Regions from separate parts of the Streptomyces sp. NBC_00076 genome, predicted to be linked through region 1. Evidence: riboswitches for the same ligand, from Rfam matches in the RefSeq annotation. Region 1 holds a riboswitch; each other region holds the start of a gene.

Region 1 (7,702 bases):
GACGATGCCGCCGACAAGAGCAAGGCGTCGCCGACGACAGTGACCGCTGCCCCGGCAGCGGGGGTCGTGGCTCCGGCGAAGGTCGAGGTGATCGCCAACCTGACCGGCTGCAAGCCCAAGATCCGTATCGAGGCGGACGAACTGCGCCAGGGCATCTGCCACACGAAGAAGATCGACTATCTCATCACCACCTTCCCCGAGGAGAAGTACAAGCAGGCGTGGCTGGACTCCGCCGCTGTCTATGGCGGCAAGTACCTGGTCGGCTCGCGCTGGATCGTCAGCGTCAAGAAGCCGGCGATGCTGGAGCAGTTCCGTGCCAAGCTCGGCGGTGAGATCCAGCAACTGCGCGGCATAGGCCCGAGCGCGGCCCCGAGCGCGTCGTAACGGCGTCCCTCTTTTCTCTCCCCTCACGCCGCGACCGCGACGTACGATCCGCCGCTTGGAGGCTGCTTCATGCAAACGGCATCGCGCCGGACCAGGAAACCGCTGACCGCCCTCCTCCTGGTCGGCACCGTGCTCGCCTTCCTCCTCGGTGGCGCAGGTTCCGCCTCGGCCCACGCCACCATGAGCAGGTCGGACCCGGCGGACTCCACGGTCCTCAAGACGGCCCCGAAGCGGATCACGCTCACCTTCTCCGAAACCGTCCGCCTCTCCGACGGCTCGCTGCGCGTACTGTCCCCGAAGAACCTGCGGGTCGACCGCGGGCCGGTCAAGCACGCACCGGGCAAACCGAACACCGCGCAGTTGGCCCTGGTTGGCAAGATGCCCCAAGGTACCTACACGGTGGGCTGGCGGGCCGTCTCCGCAGACAGCCACCCGATCTCCGGCGCGTTCACCTTCTCCATCGGACAGCCCTCCGCCACCACGGCCGTGGTGGCCACCGAAGCCACGGACGACACCGCTGCCGCCCGCCTGTACGAGATCGGCCGCTACGTCGCCTACGGCGGCCTGGCCCTGCTGATCGGCGTCGCCCTGTTCGTCCTGACGTGCTGGCCCGCTGCTGCTGGACTGCGCCCACTGCGCAAGCTCTTGCTGACCGGCTGGGCGACACTTGCCGCCTCGACCCTCTTCCTGTTGCTCCTACGCGGCCCGTACGAGAGCGGCAGGAGCCTCACCTCGGTGTTCGACCTGTCGCTCATGGGCCAGACCATCACGGGCAGAAGCGGCATGGCTCTCGGAGTACGGCTGGTACTGCTCGTCGCGGTGGGCATTGTCCTGACACGGTTCGGTACCCGGCTCGCCCGCCTGACCGCCCGGCCCCTGCCCGCTGCTGATGTCGAGCCCGCGGCCGATGAGGTTGTTGAGCAACGGCCCCTGGGGACCGGCGTGCAGGCTGTGGGCGCGCTGTTCGCCGTCGGTCTGGCTCTCACCTGGGCTGCTGCCGAGCACGCCTCCGCCGGTATCCAGGTCCCGCTGGCGATCCCCGTCTCCGTACTGCACCTGTTGGCCATGGCGGTATGGCTGGGGGGTCTGGTCGCGTTGGCGGTCGCGCTGTACCGAGTACCAACTGGCACGGCGGTCCCGGTGTCGGTGGTCGCACGTTTCTCCCGCCTGGCCTTCGCCGCGGTCGTCGTCCTGGTCGCGACCGGCCTCTACCAGTCCTGGCGCCAGGTCGGCTCCCTGGATGCGGTGACCACCACCGAGTACGGCAGGCTCCTCGCCCTCAAGGCCGGAGCCGTGGTCGTGGTGCTGATGGTGGCGTCCTTCTCCCGCCAGTGGACCGCGCAACTCGTCCCCGAGCCGCCGGTAGAAACCCTGCCGCAAGCCTCACCCGCACCCGCGCGGGTGGCACAGGCCGTCGCCGTCGGGGCGTCCTCGACGAGCGTGAGCACAGCGGACGGCGAGGACAGCGTGGTTCGACCGCTGGCTCCGCCCGACGCGGCCGGGGGCGCTGATTCGCCTGCCGATTCCCTGTCTGGCCCCGACGGATACCGGCGCAGTCTGCGCCGTTCGGTCGCCGCTGAAGCCGTCCTCGGTGTCGTGGTCCTGGCGATCACCACACTTCTGACCGGGACCCAGCCCAGCCGCGCCGCCGTGGAAACCGCTGCTGCGGCTACCGAAGCGCAGGCGCCCACGGCGCGGATGGTGATGGTGCCCTTCGACACCGGGATTCCGAACGGGAGCGGCAAGGTGCAGATCACCTTCGCACCCGGGCGCGTCGGCGACAACACGGTGGAAGCCGTGGTGTACGGAGCGGACGGGGGCCTCATAGCTATTCCCGAACTCCGTCTCACCCTCACACATCGGGCCCAGCAGCTCGGTCCGCTGGATGCGAAACTCGTCGACCGGAAAGGCTATTTTGCCGCCGACCGGCTGCGGATTCCGTTGTCCGGTGTGTGGACCATGAACGTCACCGTGCGCCTCACCGACGTCGACCAGGTCACTGTCGCCAAAGACGTGACCATCCGCCCGACACCGGCCTGACCGGCCGACAGGCACAGCAACGGCGGGGCTACCGGGCGCGCCCCCGGTAGCCCCGCCGCATGTCTTCCTGTTCAGACGGCCAGTGAGGAGACCTTCCCGCGGACCGGCTTTGGCTCGAGGACGCGTTCGGCCAGGAAACCGAACAGCAACCCGAACCCGGCCCACAGCACGGCATGGATGCCGATCGACGCCAGGCGGAACTCCCACAGGTCGGTCGCCGGGAAGCTCTTGGGCGTGTTGTCCCCGTGCGGCAGGACGGCCATCGCGACCGCCATCACCGCGACGAAGGCGACGCCCGCGGCGATGGAGGCGTTCCAGTTGCCCCACGCCGGGGCGAGTCTGCGGCCCAGCAGGGTCGCCGCGATGCCCAGCAGCACACTGAGGGCGATCATTCCCACGAACAGGATGGTGCGCTTGCCGATGGTGTCCGGGTTGCCGACGGCGGGCGGGTTCGCCGGGTACTTCAGGATCGGGACCAGGTAGACGAGCAGGAACCCGGCGAGCGCGGTGAACGCCGCCGTCGCCCGTGCCCCGAACCGGCCGATGCGGCCCAGCGCGAAGCAGAACGCGAGCGCCGCGATACCCCCGATGGCGATGCCGAAGACGAGCACGCCCGTGGCAAGTCCGGCGGTCGACTGCAGGGTGCGGCTGACGAGTTCCTCGCCGCCGTGTTCATGGGAGTTGGCCTCTTCGAACGCGATGGCCGCGTCGACGGGGCCTTCTCCGACCAGGAAGGCGAAGACGAAGGCGAGCACGCCGGCGGCGAGGCCGGCGAGCATGCCGCGTACCAGCAAGGTGCGTACGGTGACGGAGTTCATGGTGAGGGCTCCGTCAGTGGCAGGGGAAGCCGAGGAGGTGGCGGGCGTCGTGCACCCACTCGTGCACGCCCTCACCGGAGACCACGGCGGTGGCGCCCTGCTCGGCGCCGACGAAGTACAGCAGGACCAGCATCAGGACGCCGAAGAAGACGGCCCAGGGGGCGATCGCCCGCAGCGGCAGCGGCGTGAGGGTCTGGGTGGTGGGGGTGGGGGCGGCAGTGGACTGCGCCATGGCGAGACCTCCTCGGGAACTACGCGTCCCGCATCGTGTGGAGCACTCGACGACAGCGTTGGGTCTGACTCACCACCCTCGCCTGGCTGGCGGGGTGGCACACAGTGGCGCGACCGTGCCGGGCTTGCACCGGCTTCCGTGGCGCTGTCGTCCTTGTCGCCCCAGATGGTAGGGGCAACAGGGACTTCGGCCAACATGGCGTATGCCACCTACGATGAACCGACCTCGGGGAAAGGGCCCTTCATGACCGTCCGGCTCACGCTGCTGTGCGCCGCAGCCCCTACGGAGCGCGACGTGCGTTTCGGTGGGGACACGGCGTTGGACGAGCGGGCTATGGGGCAGGCGCGCAGAGTCGCCGGATCGCTTTCCGCGGCCACCGTCCGGCTGACGGCGCCTTCGCAGCGGTGCCGGCAGACAGCCCAGGCCCTGGGATGGGACGCCGTCGCCATGGAGCCGGCCCTGCGGGACATGGACATGGGCAGCTGGCAGGGCCGGACTCTGGACGAGGTCGCGGCCAGTGACGGTGCCGGGCTCGCCGTATGGATGTCGGATCCGCAAGCGGCCCCGCACGGTGGCGAGTCCGTGGCGCAGGTGTGCCACCGGATCGCCGCCTGGCTGGAAGAGCTGCCCGCCGATCCAGGCCGGGTAGTGGCTGTGGTCGAACAGGCCGTGGCGCGCGCAGCACTGCTGCACGCGATGGGCGCGCCTCAGCAGTCGTTCTGGCGCGTCGACGTTCCGCCAGTGTCCGCCTTCCAAATCATCGGCCGGTCCGGCCGCTGGAACCTGCGGATCGGTGCTGTGGGGAGCGTTGAGTCGCGCTAGCCGGGGGTCGGTTCGTAGGAGCTGATCGTGTACAGGGCTTCGTCGTCGATGGAGTTCTTGTCCCAGTCCAGGGAGATCCGCAGGGGGTGGCCATCGGCGGCGTAGTCCGCCTCAGCCGTGTCAGCGTCCTCGCTGCGGGCCCGATTCAGTGTCTTCAACAGCTCGCCGATGGTGGGTACGTCGCCTGGCAGATCCTGCGCCTGCCTCCGGCTGTCCTCGTCCAGCCCGACCACCTCCGCCGCCTTCCCGTTGCGCACCTTCACCCGGAACGTCCCCGCCAGGACCTGGGTGCTCGACGTCAACGTGTACGAGTACGAGGCCGGTTCCTCCCAAGTACTCATCGGCTCGTTGGGTTCGGTCGATTCGGCGGATTTCGACGAGCCGCAGGCTGCGGTCGCGCATACGAAGGCGCCGAGCAGCGCGGCCCTGGCCACGCATCGGGCACGGGAACGTCCAGCGGTCATGGTGACTCCTCGGGTCCGGTTACCGCTGTGACGCCGGACGACCCAGGAACGTTCACGGTGGTGCCTGTCGGTGCCTTGGGACGACGGCAGTGCCGCCCCAAGGCACCCACGGCGAACGTCAGCTCTCGCTGGAGGAGGCAGCTCGGCGCTTGACCAGCCACCAGGCCCCGCCGCCGAGCACGAGCAGGGCTACGACCATCACTGCGACCAGGGCGCCGGAGGACCTGCCGTCGTCCTCGTCGGCCGCCGTGTCACTGGCAGCAGGCGAGGCGTCCGACTCGCTTGCGGCGGTGGAAGGCGTGGAGGCGGCCGCACTGGGCGTCGCGCTCACCGTCGCAGTCGGGCTGGGGCTGACCGGCTTGGCGCCCGGGGCCGCGGCCTTCAGCTTCAGCACGGGAGCGGGCTGCTCGGGCTCCTTGCCGCCGGTGGGCAGCTCGATCCAGCGGGAGACCTCCCCGTCGCTGTAGGTCTCGACGGTCTTGAACGCGAGTTCCTTCGCGTCCGGCAGCTGCCGGACCTTGATCTTGTGCTCGCCGTCGACGCCTGCCTTCAGCGCCGGGCCGGCGACGGTGTAGCCGTCCTTGGTGGCCGTCAGCTTCCAGCCCTTGGGGCCCTCGTCAAGGGTGACGTCGGCGGGGGCGATGCCCTCGGGCAGGACGACGCGCAGCTCGGTGAAGCCCGCAGAGTCGGACTCGGCCTCGGAGACGAAGCTCAGGGTGACGTTCTCCGCCAGGGCCTGAGGCTTGTCGGCCTCGACCTCCGCGTGTGCGGCGGCCGGTGCGGCCAGGGCGAGCGTGGCCGTCAGCGCGACGGCACCGGCTAGGACGAAACGACGGCCGGCACACGCCAGCGGACGGGAGGAAATGGACACAGGGAAGCTCCTTGCAGACACGGGAGAATCCGGCCCCGCAGACACCAGGACCGGTGAAGGACTGGAGGGTGCTCCCGTCGCGGTGGGCCCCTGCGCACCACCACGTGCTCCAGTACTTCCTCCCAGGCCTGCGCCGCCACCGCGAAGAACGCACCCGTCCGCAGCCTGGGCAGCAGGGGCATCACCCGGTCCGGATCGGCGATCGCTCGCGGCAGCACCTGGGCCAGGGCCGCCGCAGCCGCTCTGGCCAGCGTGCGCAGCGTGCCGAGCGCCGCCGTCATCCGCACGTCCGCCCGGTGCAGCAGCCAGGCCACCACCACAGCGGCGGCCGTGTGAACCGTCGTCATCGCCGCTCCGGCGTGATGCCAGGAGTGTCCGTCACCAGTGGCAGCGGAGAGATGACCGGCGTGCATCGTGTGCTGAGGCATCACCATCGAGGTGTCGCCGTCCGCGTAGGACAGCGCGAGATGCAGCACCCCCTGCATCGCCAGCGTGGAAACGACCGTCGCGATAGGTGCGTAGCGGCGCCGCGCGAGCGGCCAGACCACCGAGAACTGCGCCACGATCAAAACAGCCACCAACCGCCAGGACACCGTGCCTTCGGCGACCGCGTGGTGCCCGAAGGTCGCGAGTACGGTGCCGAGCACGGCGAACACACCGGCTCGCGCGCACGCTCCCGCGTGGCTGGCCCGGCCTGCTCCGGCACGTTCCTTGTGCCCGGTCACGTGATCAGGTGGCACGGTCGCCCATCATCCCCTACCGGCCGGGGACCGTACGCATGCTGTCGCACCCTGTTCGAGTTCTTACGATCGCGTGGCGAGCGCCTCGGCCAGCAACTCGGGTGTGCGGGTGGCGAGGTAGAGATAGGGGGTGGGGTCGTCGGGGTCGAGGACCTCGACGCGCACGGCGCCGGGGAGGAAACTGCGCAGCACCATGAAGGCCCGCAGATCGGCCTTGTGCGTCCGCCAGGCGCGCGCTTCGTCCCCGTGGAGGGCCTCCGGCTGTCCAAGCGCCGTCAGTGGGATGCGGGCGTCGGCCACGAACAGCGTGTCGGCGGTGACCCGGATCCGTGTCGATCCCTGCCCGCTGACGTACATCCCGGCCAGACAGGTGCCGATGCTCAGCGCGATGAGCGCGGCAATGCCCCCGTAGGGAAGGAAGACCAGGGCGAGGGAGATACCGAAGAGCGCGGCGATGAGCCACCAGGTTTTTGGGGCGGTCAGGCGTTCGTCGTAGACGAGCCGGCTGGTGGAGGTCACGGGCGTTCACCTTGTCGTAGACGTCGGGTCGGGTGGGGCTGTTCACAGGGGCAGGAAGGCGCTGGCGCGCGGGTGGTACTGGAGGGTTGCGCCGGTGTCGATCTCGTGGAACCAGGCGTGCAGGTGCAGTGACCGGTCGGCCAGCCGGGCTGTGACGCTCGGATAGCTGCTGAGGGCGTCGAGTTGAGCGAGCACGTGCCAGTGCCCGGCGGCGGTGAGGTCTCCGGCCAGCGGGGCCGGATCGTCGTCGGACTCCGTGATGCCGGAGGCCGTCAGGCTGTCGTGCATGGCCGCGGTGACGACGTCGCAGTGCGAGTGGCCGCAGACGATGATGTCCGAAACCTTCAGCTCGTTGACCGCGTACTCGACCGTCCTGGACTCGCCGGTCGGCGCCTGCGCGTCGTAGGGCGGTATCACCCCTCCGTACGTGCGCAGTTCGAAGAGGTCTCCGGGCCGGGCGGCGGTGAGCAGGGCGGGCACGATGCGGGCGTCGGAGCAGGAGATGAACATCGCCCGTGGCCGGTGGTGCTGGGTGAGGCCGGCCAGGTGCAGCGTGTGGGCTGCCGCACGGGCGCGGAAGACACGCACCTGGTCGATCAGGTACTGCATGGTGCCTCCGCACTCGGTCAGTCGGACAGCCGGGCATCGATGAGCGCCTTGAACGCCTCGTACGATGCGGGGTTGGTGATCCGTTCTCCGTCGAGGAAGAACGTCGGGGTGCCCTGGACGCCCAGGCCGAGGCCGTCGCGCTTGTCGTCCTGGACGCGTCCGGCCACTTCCGGGTCGGCGAGGTCGGCGTCGAACCTGTCCAT
Region 2 (7,702 bases), 1.1 Mb from region 1:
CCGACAGGAAGCGCGCCAGCTCGGTGAGGTTGTCGGGCCCGCCCTCCACGAGGTACCGCAACGCCTCGGCCACGACTCCGGCGGGCACCGACGACTCGGCCATCAACTCCGCGTCGGGAACGCTCTCCCCGCCCAGCAGCACCGTCGGGACACCGGACGCCTTCAGGGCCGCCAGCCCGTCCTCCCAGGCCCGCTTGCCACCGAGCAGTCGTACGACGGCGACGTCCGCGCCCTCGAGGAGTCCCGGCAGTTCCTCCGTGACGTCCACCCGGGTCGGATTGCCGATCCGGTACGAGGCACCCGAAGCGGCCCGGGCCGCCAGCAGGTCCGTGTCGGCGGTCGACAACAACAACACTGTGCTCATGCGGGCGCTCCCGGTGGAATGAAAGGCAGTCCTTGCGGCGCGCCGGACTCGATGAGCCGCCACAGCGCGTCCGTGTCCGCGTGCTGTTCGATCAGGTCGCCGAGCCGGTCGAGCTGCTCCTCGCGCAGCGCGGCGAACGAGGTGTCGGCGGCCGGCACGAAACGGCGGCCCGCGGCGGCCGCCACCTCGCGCAGGAAGGCCCGTCTGAAGCCGTCCGACTCCAGCGAGCCGTGCCAGTGGGTGCCCCAGGTCTGGCCGACCCGGCAGCCGTCCAGGCTGTGCCCCTGGCCGTCGGTGAGGAACGTGTCCCCGCCCGTGACATCGGCGATGCCGTGATGGATCTCGTACCCCTCGACCCGCTCGCCGAGGGCCTCCCCGACGGGCCGGGTGAGGGTCTTCTCGCGGGCGAACCGCACCCGGACGGGCAGGATCCCGAGCCCGTCCACATGCCCGCGACGGCTCTCGACGTCGTCCTCGATGTGCTCGCCGAGGACCTGGAAGCCACCGCAGATGCCGAGGACGGGCCGTTGCTCGGCGGCCCTGCGCCTGATGGCCTCGGCCAGCCCCCGCTCGTGGAGCCACTCCAGGGCACGGACCGTGCCCCGGGTACCCGGAATCACCACGAGATCGGCGTCGGCCAGCTCCTCGGGCCGGTCCACGAACCGCACGACGACGCCGGGTTCGGCGGCCAGCGCGTCCACGTCCGTGAAGTTGGACATGAGGGGGACCGCGCAGACGGCGACGCGCAGGACGTCCTCGCCGACGGGCGGGGAGAGGTTCGACTCCCGTACGGTCCCGCGCAGCGAGACACGCAGCCCGTCCTCCTCGTCGATGCCGAGGCCGTGCCGGAAGGGCAGGACGCCGTAGGTGTGCCGCCCGGTCAGCCCGTGCAGCATGTCGAGCCCGGGCTCCAACAGGCTGACGTCCCCCCGGAACTTGTTGACGAGGAACCCGGCGACGAGTTCCTGGTCCTCGGGCGAGAGCAGCGCGACGGTCCCGAAGAAGGAGGCGAAGACGCCCCCACGGTCGATGTCACCGACCACGAGCACGGGAAGCCGCGCATTGCGGGCGATGCCCATGTTCACGATGTCGGTCCGCCGCAGGTTGATCTCGGCGGGAGAGCCGGCCCCTTCACAGATCACCGCGTCATACGTGCCCCGCAACTGAGCGAGACAGTCGAGGACGGTCCCGAGAAGCTGTTGCTGCCGCCCACCGTGATAGCCGCGAGCACTCAGCTCCCCGACCGGCTTCCCCAGCAGGACGACCTGACTGCTCTGTTCACCGCCCGGCTTCAGCAGCACGGGGTTCATCGCCGCGGTCGGCTCCACCCGGCAGGCCTGAGCCTGCATGGCCTGCGCCCGCCCGATCTCCGCGCCCTCCCGCGTCACGAACGAGTTGAGGGACATGTTCTGCGCCTTGAAGGGCGCGACCTTGACGCCCTGCCGCACCAGCCACCGGCAGATCCCCGCGGTGACGACGCTCTTGCCGGCGTCGGAGGTGGTGCCGGCGACCAGAAGACCACCGTTCATGGCGTACGCCCCTTCGCTCGTTCCCCGGTCACGAGTCGTGCGGCGAGTCGTGCGGCGACGCTGACGACGAGCGCGAGCCGGCCGACGCGCCCCGAGAGGCGTACCGCCCGTTCGACGTCGTGCGACGTGACGGCCCGCCCTTCCCCGTTCAGCACGGGCCGGTGCTCCACCCGGCCCCCGTACGACAACGTCCCGCCCAGCCGCACCCCGAGGGCGCCCGCGAACGACGCCTCCACGGGCCCCGCGTTGGGACTGGGATGCTGTGCCGCGTCGGCCCGCCAGGCGCGCACGGCACCTCGCGGATCGGGTCCCGCGAGCGCCGCGAGGACGGCGGTCAGCCGCGCCCCCGGCCAGCCCGCGACATCGTCGAGCCGCGCGGACGCCCATCCGTAGCGCCGGTACCTGGGCGACTTGTGACCGACCATCGCGTCGAGGGTGTTGACGGCCCGGAACCCGAGAAGCCCGGGGACCCCGCCGACCGCTCCCCACACCAGCGCCCCCACCACGGCGTCGGAGGTGTTCTCGGCGACCGACTCCACGACCGCGCGCGCGATCCCGTCGGCGTCGAGCGCCTGCGGATCCCGCCCGCACAGATGCGGCAGCCGCGCCCGCGCCGCGGCGACATCCCCCGCCTCCAGCGCACGCCCGATGCTCCGGGCCTCCCGCGCGAGCGACGTCCCGCCGACGACCGCCCAGGTGGCGGCGCCGGTCAGCGCGACGGAAGCGGCGGGTGAGGTACGTACGGCACGAACGGCCGCGGACCCGAGCGCGACGGCGCCACCGGCGCACACGACGGCATGCAGAGAGCCCCAGCCCCGGTGGTCCCGCCACAACACCCGTTCCACGGCACCCGCGGCCCGCCCGAACAGGGCGACCGGATGCCCACGGCGAGGATCACCGAGGAGCAGGTCACCGAGGAGGCCGGCGGCGGCGCCGTACGCGAAGACGCGATCGGCACGCATGGGCTCAGCCGACCGCTGTCACAGACAGGGCGCAGCTACGGGATCTCGAACGGCAGCCGAGCATGGCGATATGTCCTCACTCAGGGTGTCCACGCCCTGGTTCGACGAGACCGGCGGCGAGAGTTCCTGGCTCCCGGGGCTTTCTACCCCGGTGACAGTGGCGGGACCGCGCCGGACTCGCACCGGCTTCCTCTTCTGCCGCCGTACATGGCCCCGGCAGTCCACCACGCACTTGGAAGGGCCGTCAACTTGCCGTTGACCTGCGAAGGGAGAGTGTGCTGAGACCCACACGCGCGCGGTCACAGCCGTCACAAAAGACATGGGGTGCGGGACGGCGAACCGTCCCGCACCCCATGTGTCGTCCGGGTGTCGCAGGTCAGGCGACGATCAGTGAGATCCCGTAGGCCACCGCGGCCGCGCACGCCGCGAAGCACGCGTACGCGCCGGTGACCGCGAGGGCGGCGGAGTCGCCCTGGGCCGTGGCCCGTTCGCGGCGCGACAGGCCCATGATGCCGAGGGTGAACAGGGCCACGAGGGCCACGGTGACCACGAGGCTGACGCCGAAGACGGAGCCGAGGGCCGCCCAGTCGATCTTCATACTGCTTCTTCCTTCGTGCCGGTGGGTGCCTGGGTGACCGGGCTCAGACGGTGGTCGTGGCCGGCGGTGTCGCGGCGTCGGTGGCCGCGGCGGTCGGGGCCGGGATCGTGGCCGTGAGCTCCTCGGTGACGGTGCCCGCCGGGGGCGGGGTCACGGCGGCGATCGCTGCGGTCACCACACCGGCCGGCTCACCGGTCCCGCTGGGCTCGTTGACGTTGCTCGCGTCGACGACCTCGCGACGGGAGACCTTCCAGATGGCCGCGCTGGAAGCGATCAGGAAGACGGCGACGAGGGCCGTGCCGTAGTCCCCGAGCCCGGTCACGTACTCGGCGAGCGCGCCGACCAGGGCCGCGGCGGGCAGGGTCAGACCCCACGCCACGAACATCCGGGTCGCCGTCGACCAGCGGACGACGCCGCCCTTGCGGCCGAGGCCCGCGCCCATCACCGAACCGGAGACCGAGTGCGTGGTGGAGAGGGAGAAGCCGAGGTGGGAGGAGGCCAGGATGACCGTGGCCGCGCTGGTCTGGGCGGCGAAGCCCTGCTGCGGCTGAAGGTCGGTCAGGCCCTTGCCCATGGTGCGGATGATTCGCCAGCCGCCGAGGTAGGTGCCGAGCGCGATGGCCAGGCCCGCCGACAGGATGACCCAGGTGGGCGGGTCGGAGTCGGGGGCGACGGCACCGCCGGCGACCAGGGCCAGGGTGATGATGCCCATCGTCTTCTGCGCGTCGTTGGTGCCGTGGGCCAGGGAGACCAGGCCGGCGGAGGCGATCTGCCCGGCGCGGTAGCCCTTCTCGGCGGCCTTGCCGTCGGCCTTCCGGCCGAGGGAGTACGACAGGCGGGTGGCCAGCATCGCCGCGAGCCCCGCGACGATCGGGGCCGCGATCGCCGGGATCAGGACCTTGGTGACGAGCACGTCACCGTGGACGGCGCCCGTGCCCGCCGAGGCGATGGTGGCGCCGATCAGACCGCCCATGAGGGCGTGCGAGGAACTGGAGGGAAGACCCACCAGCCAGGTCAGCAGGTTCCAGAGGATCGCGCCGACCAGGGCGGCGAAGATGACCTCGGGACGTATTCCGCTCTCGTCGACGAGACCCTTGGAGATCGTGTTGGCGACCTCCACGGAGAGGAAGGCACCCACAAGGTTCAGCACGGCGGACATGGCCACCGCGACCTTGGGCTTCAGTGCGCCGGTCGAGATGGTCGTGGCCATCGCGTTGGCGGTGTCGTGGAAACCGTTCGTGAAATCGAACGCGAGTGCGGTTACGACCACAATCGCGAGGATCAGCGAGAAGTTTTCCATTTACCCAGGCAATCGTTCGAAGTCATTGGCCGGACGAACGTAAGTAACCTGAATGAACGGAAGATGAACTGAAGCAGGCCACACGGTGTCCGGGAGCGATGGTTATCGCACCGCCGGGTCCGGCCGAGTCCCACCGGACCCGTGCGGCCCAAGTGCCCCTTGGTTACGCGCCCCTGGCGAACTTTCTGAGCTCGTTCAGGGATCCGTTGAAGAGGTTCTGGTCCCCCGGCAGGCCGCCCCTGTTGGCGTATTGCCAGAGCGTCCAGAACGACCATCCCGTCGGCAGAGCTCCCGCGTCCGCGGAGTCGTAGCGGGCCACCCACAGGGCGTGGTTCGCGGCGAAGGCGCGGCTGCCGCCGGTGCAGGTGTTCCACCAGTGGGCGGTGGTGTAGATCACCGGACGGCGGCCCGTGAGCCGCTTCACCTCGCCGCTGAACGACTTGATCCAGCTGACCATCCCGGCCTTGCTCAGCCCGTAGCACTTGTGTCGCTTGTCGTACGGGTTGTACTCGATGTCGAGCGCGGGCGGCAGCGTCCAGCCGTCGGCGCTCCAGGTGCCGCCGTTGCGCACGAAGTACGCCGCCTGTGTCCTGCCCGACGACCTGTCCGGCAGTGCGAAATGGTACGCCCCGCGGATGATGCCGACGTCGCGGGCCCCGTTGTACTGCCGGTCGAAGGACGGGTTGCGATAGGTGTGGGACTCGGTCGCCTTGACGTACACGAACCTGGCGCCGTTCGTCCTTGCCTTCTGCCAGTCGACGTTCCTCTGGTGGGAAGAGACGTCGTGTCCCTTCGGTGGGTCCGCCGCCGAGGCCGGCGTCCCGGCGAGAGCGACGCCCCCTACGGCGAGCGCCGCCACGGACGCCACCAGGGCGCTCCGGCGGCGGAACGGTGTGCGATCACGGGCCATGTGTCCCCCGGGAATGGCGACGTACACGACAAATCACCCAGAGGCTACTGGAAGATCACCGAATACTCGGTGATCTCCGGCCAAGCGATCAAAGAGTCTTTATGTGGCGGTACGTGACCTTTCGGAAGGGTGGATTCCGGCCTAAAGTGCCCCCGCCCCACGGCGAGTTGACGCCGGGCCTGGCAGGATCGGCACATGGTCGAGGAGCAGCGGGACCCGCGGGGCGTACGAGGCGCGAGTGAGGGCGCACAGGATGTGCGGGAGCCGCGGGGGAGGAGTGTGCGCCCCGAGGAGGCGCATGCCTGGGAGGCGCTCGTCGCCACCGCCCGCCGGACGGTTTCCGACGGACTGGTCGTCGGCACCTCCGGCAACGTCTCCGTGCGCGTCGAGGACACCGTGCTGGTCACGCCGTCGGGCGTGCCCTACGACCGGCTCACGCCGACGGACGTCACCGGCGTCGACCTCGACGGCCGCCAGGTGCTCGGCACGCTCGTCCCCACCAGTGAGCTGCCCATGCATCTCGCGGTCTACCGCACCACCGACGCCCGGGCCGTGGTCCACACCCACGCCGTGCACGCCACGGCCGTCTCGACGCTCGTCTCCGAGCTCCCGGCGGTCCACTACATGACCGTCGCGCTCGGCGGGACCGTCCGGGTTGCCCCGTATGCGACGTACGGCACCGACGAGTTGGCCGAGAACATGCTCCACGCCCTCGTCGACCGCTCCGGCTGCCTCCTCCAGAACCACGGCACCCTCACCCACGGCGCCACCCTCGACCAGGCCTACGACCGCACGGCCCAGCTGGAGTGGATGTGCCGCCTGTGGCTGACGGCCTCCTCGGTCCCGGGGATGTCGCCGACGCTGCTGACCGAGGCACAGGTGACGGAGGCGGGGGAGCGGCTGCGGGGGTACGGACAGCGGGGTTGAGGCTGCGGGGGTGAGGCCGCAGGCCCGAGGCTTCGGGCGGCGTGTGGCCCGCGGGGTTGAGGCCACGGGTGGCATGGTCGCCTGGACGCCCGGCAAGAGCGGTCACTCCGAGCCGTCCTCCCGCTGGCCGGTGACGGGGTGGGCCTGGACACTGGACGGGTGCGCACTGTCAAAGCGACGGCCGCTGCCGTCACCGCAGTTCTCGCCGCCGGCGCGGCGAGCGTCGTCGTCGGCCGACTCGCCGGCGACGCCGCACTCAAGGCGCCGCCCGGCCTCCCCCTGCCCACGGATCCCCGGCTCACCGTGCACGCCACGGCTGCGGGCCGGATCACCGTCACCCGCGACCTGGCCGCCCTGCGCCCGGGAACGTACGGTCTCGTCGGAGACGGATCGCACGCGGTCGTCGGTCCCGTCCTCGGCACGGAGACCCGCTCCGCGGACACCGTCGTACGACGCCTGGAGCGCGTCACTCACGGCACGGTGAAGCCCGGCGACAAGGTCTGGCTCACCCCGAGCCTCCACGTCGGCGACCCGGCCACCGCGCTCGGCCTGGACCACACCGACATGGACGTCCCCGGCGAACTCGGCACCCTGCCCGCCTGGTTCGTGCCCGGGATCCGGGACACCTGGGTGATCGCCGTGCACGGTCTGGGCACCACCCGCGAACACCCCATGAACATCATGGAGTTCCTGCACCACCACCGCTTCCCGGTGCTGGCCCTCGCCTACCGCGGTGACCCGGGCGCCCCCCGCCGACCGGACGGGCTGAACCACTTCGGCGAGACCGAGTGGCACGACCTGGACGCGGCCATCCGGCACGCCGTGGCCCACGGCGCCCGCCGGGTCGTCCTGCACGGCTGGTCCACCGGCGCCACCATGGCGCTGCGCGCCGCCGCGCGCTCGGAACTGAGCGAACGCATCGCGGGCCTCGTGCTGGACTCCCCGGTGCTCAGTTGGCAGACGACGCTGCGCGCCCTGGCCGCCGCCCGCCACACCCCGGGCGTCCTGCTGCCGCTCGCGGTGCGCGCCGCACAGGGCCGCACCGGCATGTCCGCCGATCCCCTCGTCGGCGCCGACGCCGATGTCGCCGCGCCCGGCCGTGCCCTGGCACC
Region 3 (7,702 bases), 2.6 Mb from region 1:
CCGGCGACGGACGGCACCGCCCCACGACGACCAGAGTGATCGTCGTGGGCATCGGACCGCCCAGGCCCGACCGGAGACCCGGCGGCGTGAGGGAACCCGCCCCCACATTCCCGGACCGCGCACCGGATGCGCGCCGCCAGGCCGTGGAGCGAAAGCGGGCGACCAGGGTGCCCAACACCGTTCGGGACACCCGGCTGAGCACGAGCTCTGGCAACAGAACTCATTCCCGCTCAGTCTTTAGGAACGGTTCAGCGGCACCCTCACCTTCCCGGCAGGAGGCGCGGGCCCTCCCCGTGTCTTCGATGAGCCCCGGCTGCCGGAACGGAGGCGAGCTCAGGACGTACGCGGAGAGGCAGCTGCGTACCCTGTCACCGTGTCAGCCTCCTGCCTGCGTCGCGTCGCCGTTCTCGTGCTCGACGGTGCCAAACCGCTCGATGTCGGCATTCCCGCGCAGGTGTTCACCACGCGCGCGAGCATGCCGTACGAGGTGCGGCTGTGCGGCGCGGAACCGGGTCTCGTGACTGGCGGCGACGGCCTGTCGTACCACGTCGCCCACGGTCTCGAGGCGCTCGCGTGGGCCGACATCGTCTTCGTCCCCGGGTACCGGTTCCCGGACCGCGACGATCCCTCGCCGGCCGTCGCCGGCGCGCTGATCGCCGCCCACGAGCGGGGCGCGCGGCTCGCCGCCATTTCGACGGGAGCCTTCGCGCTCGCGGCCACGGGTCTGCTGGACGGCAAGCGCGCCACGACGCATTGGCACTACACGCGGGCGCTGATGGCCCGGCATCCGCTCGTACAGGTCGACGAGAACGTCCTGTTCGTCGACGAGGGAAGCGTGCTGACGTCGGCAGGCGCCGCCTCCGGCATCGACCTGTGCCTGCACATCCTGCGCGGCGACCTCGGGGTGGCCGCGTCGAACCACGCGGCCAGACGCCTGGTCGCGGCCCCCTACCGCAGCGGTGGCCAGGCGCAGTACGTGCCGCGCAGTGTGCCCGAGCCGCTCGGCGAGCGCTTCGCCGCCACCCGCGAGTGGGCGCTGCGGCGGCTCGGCGAGCCCCTCACCCTGGAGGTGCTGGCGCGGCGGGCCGCGGTCTCGCCGCGCACGTTCTCGCGGCGCTTCGTCGAAGAGACCGGGTACACGCCGATGCAGTGGGTTATGCGCGCCCGTATCGACATGGCCCGCGAACTGCTCGAACGTTCGCAGCGCGGCATCGAGCAGATCGCCGCCGACGTCGGCCTGGGCACCGGTGCGAATCTGCGGTCGCACTTCCAGCGCATCCTCGCCACCACACCGAGCGAGTACCGGCGCACCTTCGCCCAGGGCGAGTAGGCGCACCACCTGGCGCGATCCTTTTGAACGGTGGCGATCGCGCCGCTGTCAGTGGCCGCGGCCGCGAGCGAGGCTGGATGGCGAACGGAAGGGACACCATTCATGACTCGCATCGCCATCAACGGATTCGGCCGCATCGGACGCAATGTGCTGCGTGCCCTGCTCGAACGCCACAGCGCCCTTGAGGTCGTCGCCGTCAACGACCTCACGGAGCCGGCCACACTCGCGCGACTGCTCGCCTACGACAGCACGGCCGGCCGGCTCGGTCGTCCGGTGACCGCAGACGGGGACGCCCTGGTGGTCGACGGCCGCCGCATCACGGTCCTGGCCGAGCGTGAGCCGGCGCAGCTGCCGTGGGCCGAACTCGGCGTCGACATCGTCCTCGAAGCGACCGGTCGTTTCACCTCGGCCAAGGCCGCCCGCGCGCACCTCGATGCGGGCGCGAAGAAGGTCCTCGTCAGCGCGCCGTCCGACGGCGCCGACGTCACTCTCGCGTTCGGGGTCAACACCGACGCGTACGACCCGGCCGTGCACACGATCGTCTCCAACGCCTCGTGCACGACCAACGCGCTGGCACCACTGGCCGCGGTGCTCGACGAGCTCGCCGGCATCGAGCACGGCTTCATGACGACGGTGCACGCGTACACGCAGGAGCAGAACCTCCAGGACGGCCCGCACCGCGACGCACGTCGTGCCCGAGCCGCCGCCGTCAACATCGTGCCGACCACGACGGGCGCCGCCAAGGCGATCGGCCTCGTGCTGCCGAACCTGGAGGGCAGGCTCTCGGGTGACTCGATCCGCGTGCCTGTTCCGGTGGGCTCGATCGTCGAACTCAACACGACCGTCTCCCGCGACGTGACGCGCGAGGACGTGCTGGCCGCGTACCGCTCCGCGGCTCAGGGGCCGCTCGCCGGGGTCCTGGAGTACTCGGACTTCCCGCTGGTGTCCTCCGACATCACGGGCAATCCGGCCTCCTCGATCTTCGACTCGGAACTCACCCGGGTCGACGGCCGGCACGTGAAGGTGGTCGCCTGGTACGACAACGAGTGGGGCTTCTCGAACCGTGTGATCGACACGCTCGAGCTCCTCGCGACCCCCTGACCGAGCGGGAATTGGAACGGGCAACGGGCGGGTCCTTGGATCCGCCCACGCAAACCAACACATCGGATCTCTTCCTAAGCGTTGACGACTCCTCGCGCCATCTCTACCTTTCGGTCAGAGATAGCTCCGATGAATCTCTGTGAGTCGTACGAGCCAGGAGGCGCGATGCCCAGCCCGTCCAGCCGTCGTTCCAGCCGTCCGTCCAGGCGTACGGTACTTGCCACCGGCTCCGCGCTCGGCGGGACACTGCTCGCGGGAGGCCTGCCCGCCCCGGCCGCGGCGGCGAGCTCCGCCCCGCAGGGCTCCGACCCCTGGCGCACCGTCCTCGACGACGCCGACCTGGTCTGGCAGCGGATGCCGAAGACCTGGTACGAGGGCCCGTATCTGGGCAATGGCTTCCTCGGTTCGGGGATCTACGCCGAACCGGGCACCGAAGCCGACACCTTCCAGGCCGTCCGTTTCAACGTGCAGCACTCCGAAGTCCAGGATCACCGCCCGCAGTTCGGGTCGCTCTTCGGCCTCGCACGACTGCCGATCGGCTACCTGACACTGGAGCCGGTAGGCACGATCACCGGCCTCGACTGGCGACTCGGACTGCACGACGCCGAACTGACCGGCACGCTCACCACGGGCCGAGGCACGCTCACGATCCGCGCCCTGGTGCACAACTCCCGCTCCGTGCTGGCCATCGAGGTGACGCCGAGCGAGGGGGAGCGCGACTTCACGTGGGAGTTCCACCCGGCGCAGGCGATCAGCCCGCGCGCCGCGTTCAAGCCGATACCTCAGGGGTACGAGGCCAACCCGCCCGCCCAGACGGGGCTGTACGACGGCATCTCCGCCGCCGTGCAGCCGCTGCTCGCCGGCGGGCAGCACGTCACCGCGTGGCGGGAGCGCACGCGGGGGCGTGCTCGGACGTTGTACGTGCATGTCGCGCACTCGTATCCGAAGCCGACGGCGCTCGGGCGCGCGCTGGCCGCGGTGCGGGACGCCTCGAAACTCTCGTACGACGCACTGGCGGTGGCGCATCGCGCCTGGTGGCACGCCTACTACCGGAAGAGTTTCCTCTCGCTGCCCGATGCCCGCATGCAGCGCTTCTACTGGATCCAGCTGTACAAGACGGCGTCCGCGGCACGGCGCGACGCGCCCGCGATGGCCACGAGCGGGCCCTGGCTGGAGCCCACGCCATGGCCGGCGACCTGGTGGAACCTGAACGTGCAATTGGAGTACTGGCTGATCCACGGCTCCAACCACCTCGAACTCGACGCCGTGACGAGGGCGTTGAGTGAGTTCCGGGACAACCTCAGGGCGGAGATGGCGCCCGCGTACCGCGCCGACTCACTGGGCATCCCGCGGACCACCGACGCCTCGCTGGTCAACGGTGGCGCGACGGACCCCGCACTGGGCTACGGCGTCGGCATCCCCGGCCAGGACCCGCCGACTCCCGAGGTCGGCAACCTCACCTGGGCCCTGCACAACGTCTGGCTCAGTTATCGCCACACGATGGACGAGTCGATCCTCCGCGACGTCCTCTTCCCTCTCCTCCGCAAGGCGATCAACTACTACCTGCACTTCCTGGAGCCGGGCGCCGACGGCAAACTGCACCTGCCGGCCACCTTCTCGCCCGAGTACGGGGGCAACTCACGGGACTGCAACTTCGACCTGATGCTGCTGACGTGGGGCTGCCGCACCCTCCTCGATTCCGCCGAACTCCTCGGTATCGACGATGAGTTGGCGCCGCGCTGGCGAGACGTCCTGACCCGGCGGGTCGCGTATCCGACCGACGACAACGGCTTCATGATCGGCGCGGACATCCCCTTCGCGAAGTCGCACCGTCACTACTCACACCTCCTGGCGGTGTACCCGCTGTACGAACTCACCGGCCGTACGCCCGACGAAAAGGCCCTGATCGAGAAGTCGCTGGCGCACTGGGTGGGCTTCGAAGGCGCCCTCCAGGGCTATACGTTCACGGGCGCGGCCTCGATGTCGGCCATGCTGGGAAAGGGCGAGGACGCGCTCAGCTACCTCGGACAGCTGATGACCCGCTTCATCCAGCCCAACACCATGTACAAGGAGTCGGGCCCGGTCATCGAGACCCCCCTCTCGGCCGCCCAGTCCCTCCACGACATGGTCTGCCAGTCCTGGGGCGACACCATCCGCGTCTTCCCCGCGCTGCCCGCCGCCTGGGCGGATCTGGCGGTGCACAACTTCCGTACCCAGGGGGCGTTCCTGCTCAGTGCCGTACGCAAGGACGGGGTGACCCGCTGGGTCCGGCTGGTCAGCGAGGCGGGCGCCCCCTGTGTCGTACGGCATGGCGTCCCCGGCCCGATCGAGGTACGGAACGGGGGCGGGAGGCCGCTGCGCTACGAGTCCTTGGGTGATGGGACGATCCAAGTCGCTCTGCGCAAGGGCGAGTCCGCCCTGATCACCGCCAAGGGCGACCGTCCCGACCTGCGGATCACCCCCGTCGAGCCGAACGAGGAGGCGCCGCGCTGGGGACTGCCCGCATGACCGGCGCGCGACCGCACGTGGCAGCGCCGCGTGCTCCTGTCTCGTTCGCGTGTGACCGGTGAGCGGACGGTGATCCGGGTCACCTGGCGGGGGAGAACGCGATCACGCCAGGTGGGGCGGTATTGGCGGTGGACCCGACACACGGTACCGTCGCTCTGATATCGACGACGGCACACGGAAGCCGGTGAGAACCCGGCACGGTCGCGCCACTGTGGACGGTGTCCCCCGAGGGGGCGCACCGCGAGTCAGACCCGTGGCCGTCGTCATGTGCACCACCGAGATGGGACGCGAACTCCCAGAGGAGGCCCTGCCATGGCTCAGCATGTCGCCCAGCCGACAACCACCACGCCCGTCGTTCCCGCCAAGCTCCCGCTGAAGGCCATCGCCCCCTGGGCGGTCTTCTTCGGCATCCTGATGCTGGTCCTGCTCTACTTCGTCGGCGCCGAACAGGGGGCGACCTCAGTCGTCTCCGGCGGGGACGTCCACGAGTGGGTTCACGACGCCCGCCACCTCCTCGGCTTCCCCTGCCACTGATCTAGGGACGCCGCACACCCCATGAACTCCGCGACAGTAAGAAACCTGCTCGTTCGGGGCATGCTCGCCGGCCTCGGCGCCGGCGTGCTCGCCCTGATCGTCGCCTACTTCCTCGGTGAACCGAATGTCGACAGCGCCATCGGTTTCGAGGAGTCCCATGCCCCCGCCCACGAGCACGAGGTCGAACTCGTCTCCCATTCCCTGCAGTCCACCGCGGGCCTCGCCACCGGCGTGCTCATCTACGGGGTGGCGTTCGGCGGCATAGCCGCTCTCGCCTTCTGCTTCGCGCTCGGCCGCGTGGGCCGCTTCACCCCGCGGGCCACGGCGCTATTGCTGTCGGGGGCCGCGCTGCTCGCCGTGTACGTCGTTCCGTTCCTGAAGTACCCGGCCAACCCGCCCGCGGTGGGGGACCACGACACCATCGGCAAGCGCACCACGCTGTACTTCCTGATGATGGTGCTCGGGGTGCTCCTCGCGGTCGCCGCGGTGATCGCGGGCAAGCGGCTCGCGCCGAAGCTCGGCACCTGGTACGCCACCGTCGTCGCCGTCCTCGGCTTCGCCGTCGTGATCGGGCTGGCGTACGCGTTCCTGCCCGCCATCAACGAGGTGCCGAGCGACTTCCCGGCCGCCTTGCTGTGGCGGTTCCGTCTGTCGGCCCTCGCCATGCAGATCACGCTGTGGGGAGGTTTCGGCCTAGTCTTCGGTGAACTGGCGCAGCGGCTGTTGCACCCGAAGCCGGCCACGGTGTCCGCGGGGACGACCGTAGCCGCTCCGTAATGACGCGGGGCCCGTTGGGCCGGCTTCGCTCAGTGGTCCGCCACTGCCTCGGCCGAGTCCAACGGGTGCCCGAGCCGCAGGTTCCAGCGGCCAACGCGTCCACTGATGGTGGTGGCCGTCAGCGGTGGCACGTCGAGACGCCAGAAGGCCGCTGAGGGCGCTCCCAGCACGTGGACCACCGCGGCCCGCACGACCTCCGGCTCGACGACGGCGAGCGTACGGCCGCCCGCGTCCTGGGAGGCCGCGAGCCAGCGTGTCACCCGCTCGCACATGTCCTCCACGGACTCCCCGCCGTGTGGCGCGGACGCGGGGTCGGTGAGCCAGCGGGTCACCGCCTCCGGCTCACCGGCGCCGACCTCGGCCAGAGTCAGGCCCCGCCAGCGTCCCACCTCCAGTGCCGCCAACTCCGCTGCCTGCGCGCCGTCGAGACCGAGTGCGGCAGCCGTCTCCTGACAACGCACAGTGGGAGAGACCACGACACGCACGGCGGCCGGCAGGGACGCCGCCGCGGCACGGGCCCGCGCCGCCCCGTCGGCGTCGATCGAGCCCCCGTCGTCGAAGCGGGCCTGGCGCAGGGACGAACTCATCGCGGGTGAGATGAAGGTGACGCGAGCGGTCACGTGGTGGCTCCTCCTGACGCGGTCAAGGTGTGCGGGTCTCCACCCGGTACGGCACATGCGTGTGCCGGTCGGCAGAGATGGTCGGCCGTCCACCGACCGGGCCCGACGCGTGCAGCCCTTGACGGGTGTGCACTGCTCGCCGTGCGCCCCCAACTCGCCGACCGCGCGGTCGAGCTCTGCGGGCGCGGCGGCGATGTCGTTGAGCGCGACGGAGACGCGTAGGCCTACGCCGCGGTCAGGTGCCACACTGTGCGGCGCTTCGGTTATGCGTCGGCCTTTGCGGGCTGCTCCTCGGCCTGCTTCGGTGCGGCCTGCTTGGGTGCGGCCTGCTTCGGTGCGGTCTGCTTCGGCGCGTCGGGAGCGGTGTAGAAGACGGATGCTCCCTGCTTCGAGCGCTGCGCCTGGCTCTTGGCGACCAGCCCTTCGAGTGTCGTGCGCACCACGGTGGTCTTGACGCCGCGCTCGGGGTGGGACTTGTCGAGGGCAGTCGTGATCTCCGCTGCCGAACGCGGTTCCTTCTGCTCGGTGAGGTGGCGGCGGACCAGGTCGACAAGCGTCGGCTGGGCCGACTTCGCGGCTTCGGGCTTCCCCGCGGGCTTCTCGGCAGCGGACTTGCCGGCAGCCGTCTTCCCGGCAGTCGCCTTGCCGGCGACCGCCTTGGCGGCAACCGACTTCCCCGCCGGCGCCTTGGCGGCAGCCGGCTTCTCGGCAGTGGACTTGCCGGCAGTGGACTTGGCTGCGGTCTTGCCGGCTGCGGCCCGGCCGGGCTGAGGGGCGGTCTTCTTCGTTCCCGCTCGCTTGCCTGTGCCGGACCCGGTGGCCGTCTTCTTGC

Evidence for each region. Region 1 has a riboswitch for cobalamin ahead of OHA64_RS15840 (CbtB-domain containing protein). Riboswitches for the same ligand answer to the same signal wherever they lie in the genome.
Region 2: linked by a shared signal. The riboswitch ahead of OHA64_RS11015 (cobalamin biosynthesis protein) and the one ahead of OHA64_RS15840 (CbtB-domain containing protein) in region 1 are both predicted to bind cobalamin.
Region 3: linked by a shared signal. The riboswitch ahead of OHA64_RS04235 (CbtB-domain containing protein) and the one ahead of OHA64_RS15840 (CbtB-domain containing protein) in region 1 are both predicted to bind cobalamin.

The regions. Positions count from the first base shown of each region.
Region 1 covers NZ_CP108242.1:3,468,019-3,475,720, reverse strand. Annotated here, with positions in the region: gene OHA64_RS15855 (hypothetical protein) at 1-384, shown strand, start outside; gene OHA64_RS15850 (copper resistance CopC/CopD family protein) at 454-2,424, shown strand; gene OHA64_RS15845 (CbtA family protein) at 2,496-3,242, opposite strand; gene OHA64_RS15840 (CbtB-domain containing protein) at 3,256-3,474, opposite strand; cobalamin riboswitch at 3,532-3,658, opposite strand; gene OHA64_RS15835 (histidine phosphatase family protein) at 3,670-4,296, shown strand; gene OHA64_RS15830 (DUF6174 domain-containing protein) at 4,293-4,760, opposite strand; gene OHA64_RS15825 (DUF1775 domain-containing protein) at 4,879-5,625, opposite strand; gene OHA64_RS15820 (hypothetical protein) at 5,580-6,371, opposite strand; gene OHA64_RS15815 (DUF3093 domain-containing protein) at 6,435-6,890, opposite strand; gene OHA64_RS15810 (carbonic anhydrase) at 6,933-7,499, opposite strand; gene OHA64_RS15805 (DsbA family protein) at 7,517-7,702, opposite strand, start outside.
Region 2 covers NZ_CP108242.1:2,399,590-2,407,291, reverse strand. Annotated here, with positions in the region: gene cobN (cobaltochelatase subunit CobN) at 1-364, opposite strand, end outside; gene OHA64_RS11020 (cobyric acid synthase) at 361-1,893, opposite strand; gene OHA64_RS11015 (cobalamin biosynthesis protein) at 1,890-2,855, opposite strand; cobalamin riboswitch at 2,956-3,088, opposite strand; gene OHA64_RS11010 (hypothetical protein) at 3,232-3,453, opposite strand; gene OHA64_RS11005 (anion permease) at 3,497-4,753, opposite strand; gene OHA64_RS11000 (lysozyme) at 4,917-5,663, opposite strand; gene OHA64_RS10995 (class II aldolase/adducin family protein) at 5,859-6,590, shown strand; gene OHA64_RS10990 (alpha/beta hydrolase) at 6,750-7,702, shown strand, end outside.
Region 3 covers NZ_CP108242.1:879,908-887,609, reverse strand. Annotated here, with positions in the region: partial or broken gene OHA64_RS04255 (IS200/IS605 family accessory protein TnpB-related protein) at 1-241, shown strand, start outside; gene OHA64_RS04250 (GlxA family transcriptional regulator) at 374-1,330, shown strand; gene gap (type I glyceraldehyde-3-phosphate dehydrogenase) at 1,433-2,431, shown strand; gene OHA64_RS04240 (glycosyl hydrolase family 95 catalytic domain-containing protein) at 2,597-4,939, shown strand; cobalamin riboswitch at 5,071-5,215, shown strand; gene OHA64_RS04235 (CbtB-domain containing protein) at 5,252-5,473, shown strand; gene OHA64_RS04230 (CbtA family protein) at 5,495-6,250, shown strand; gene OHA64_RS04225 (histidine phosphatase family protein) at 6,280-6,870, opposite strand; gene OHA64_RS04220 (hypothetical protein) at 7,134-7,702, opposite strand, start outside.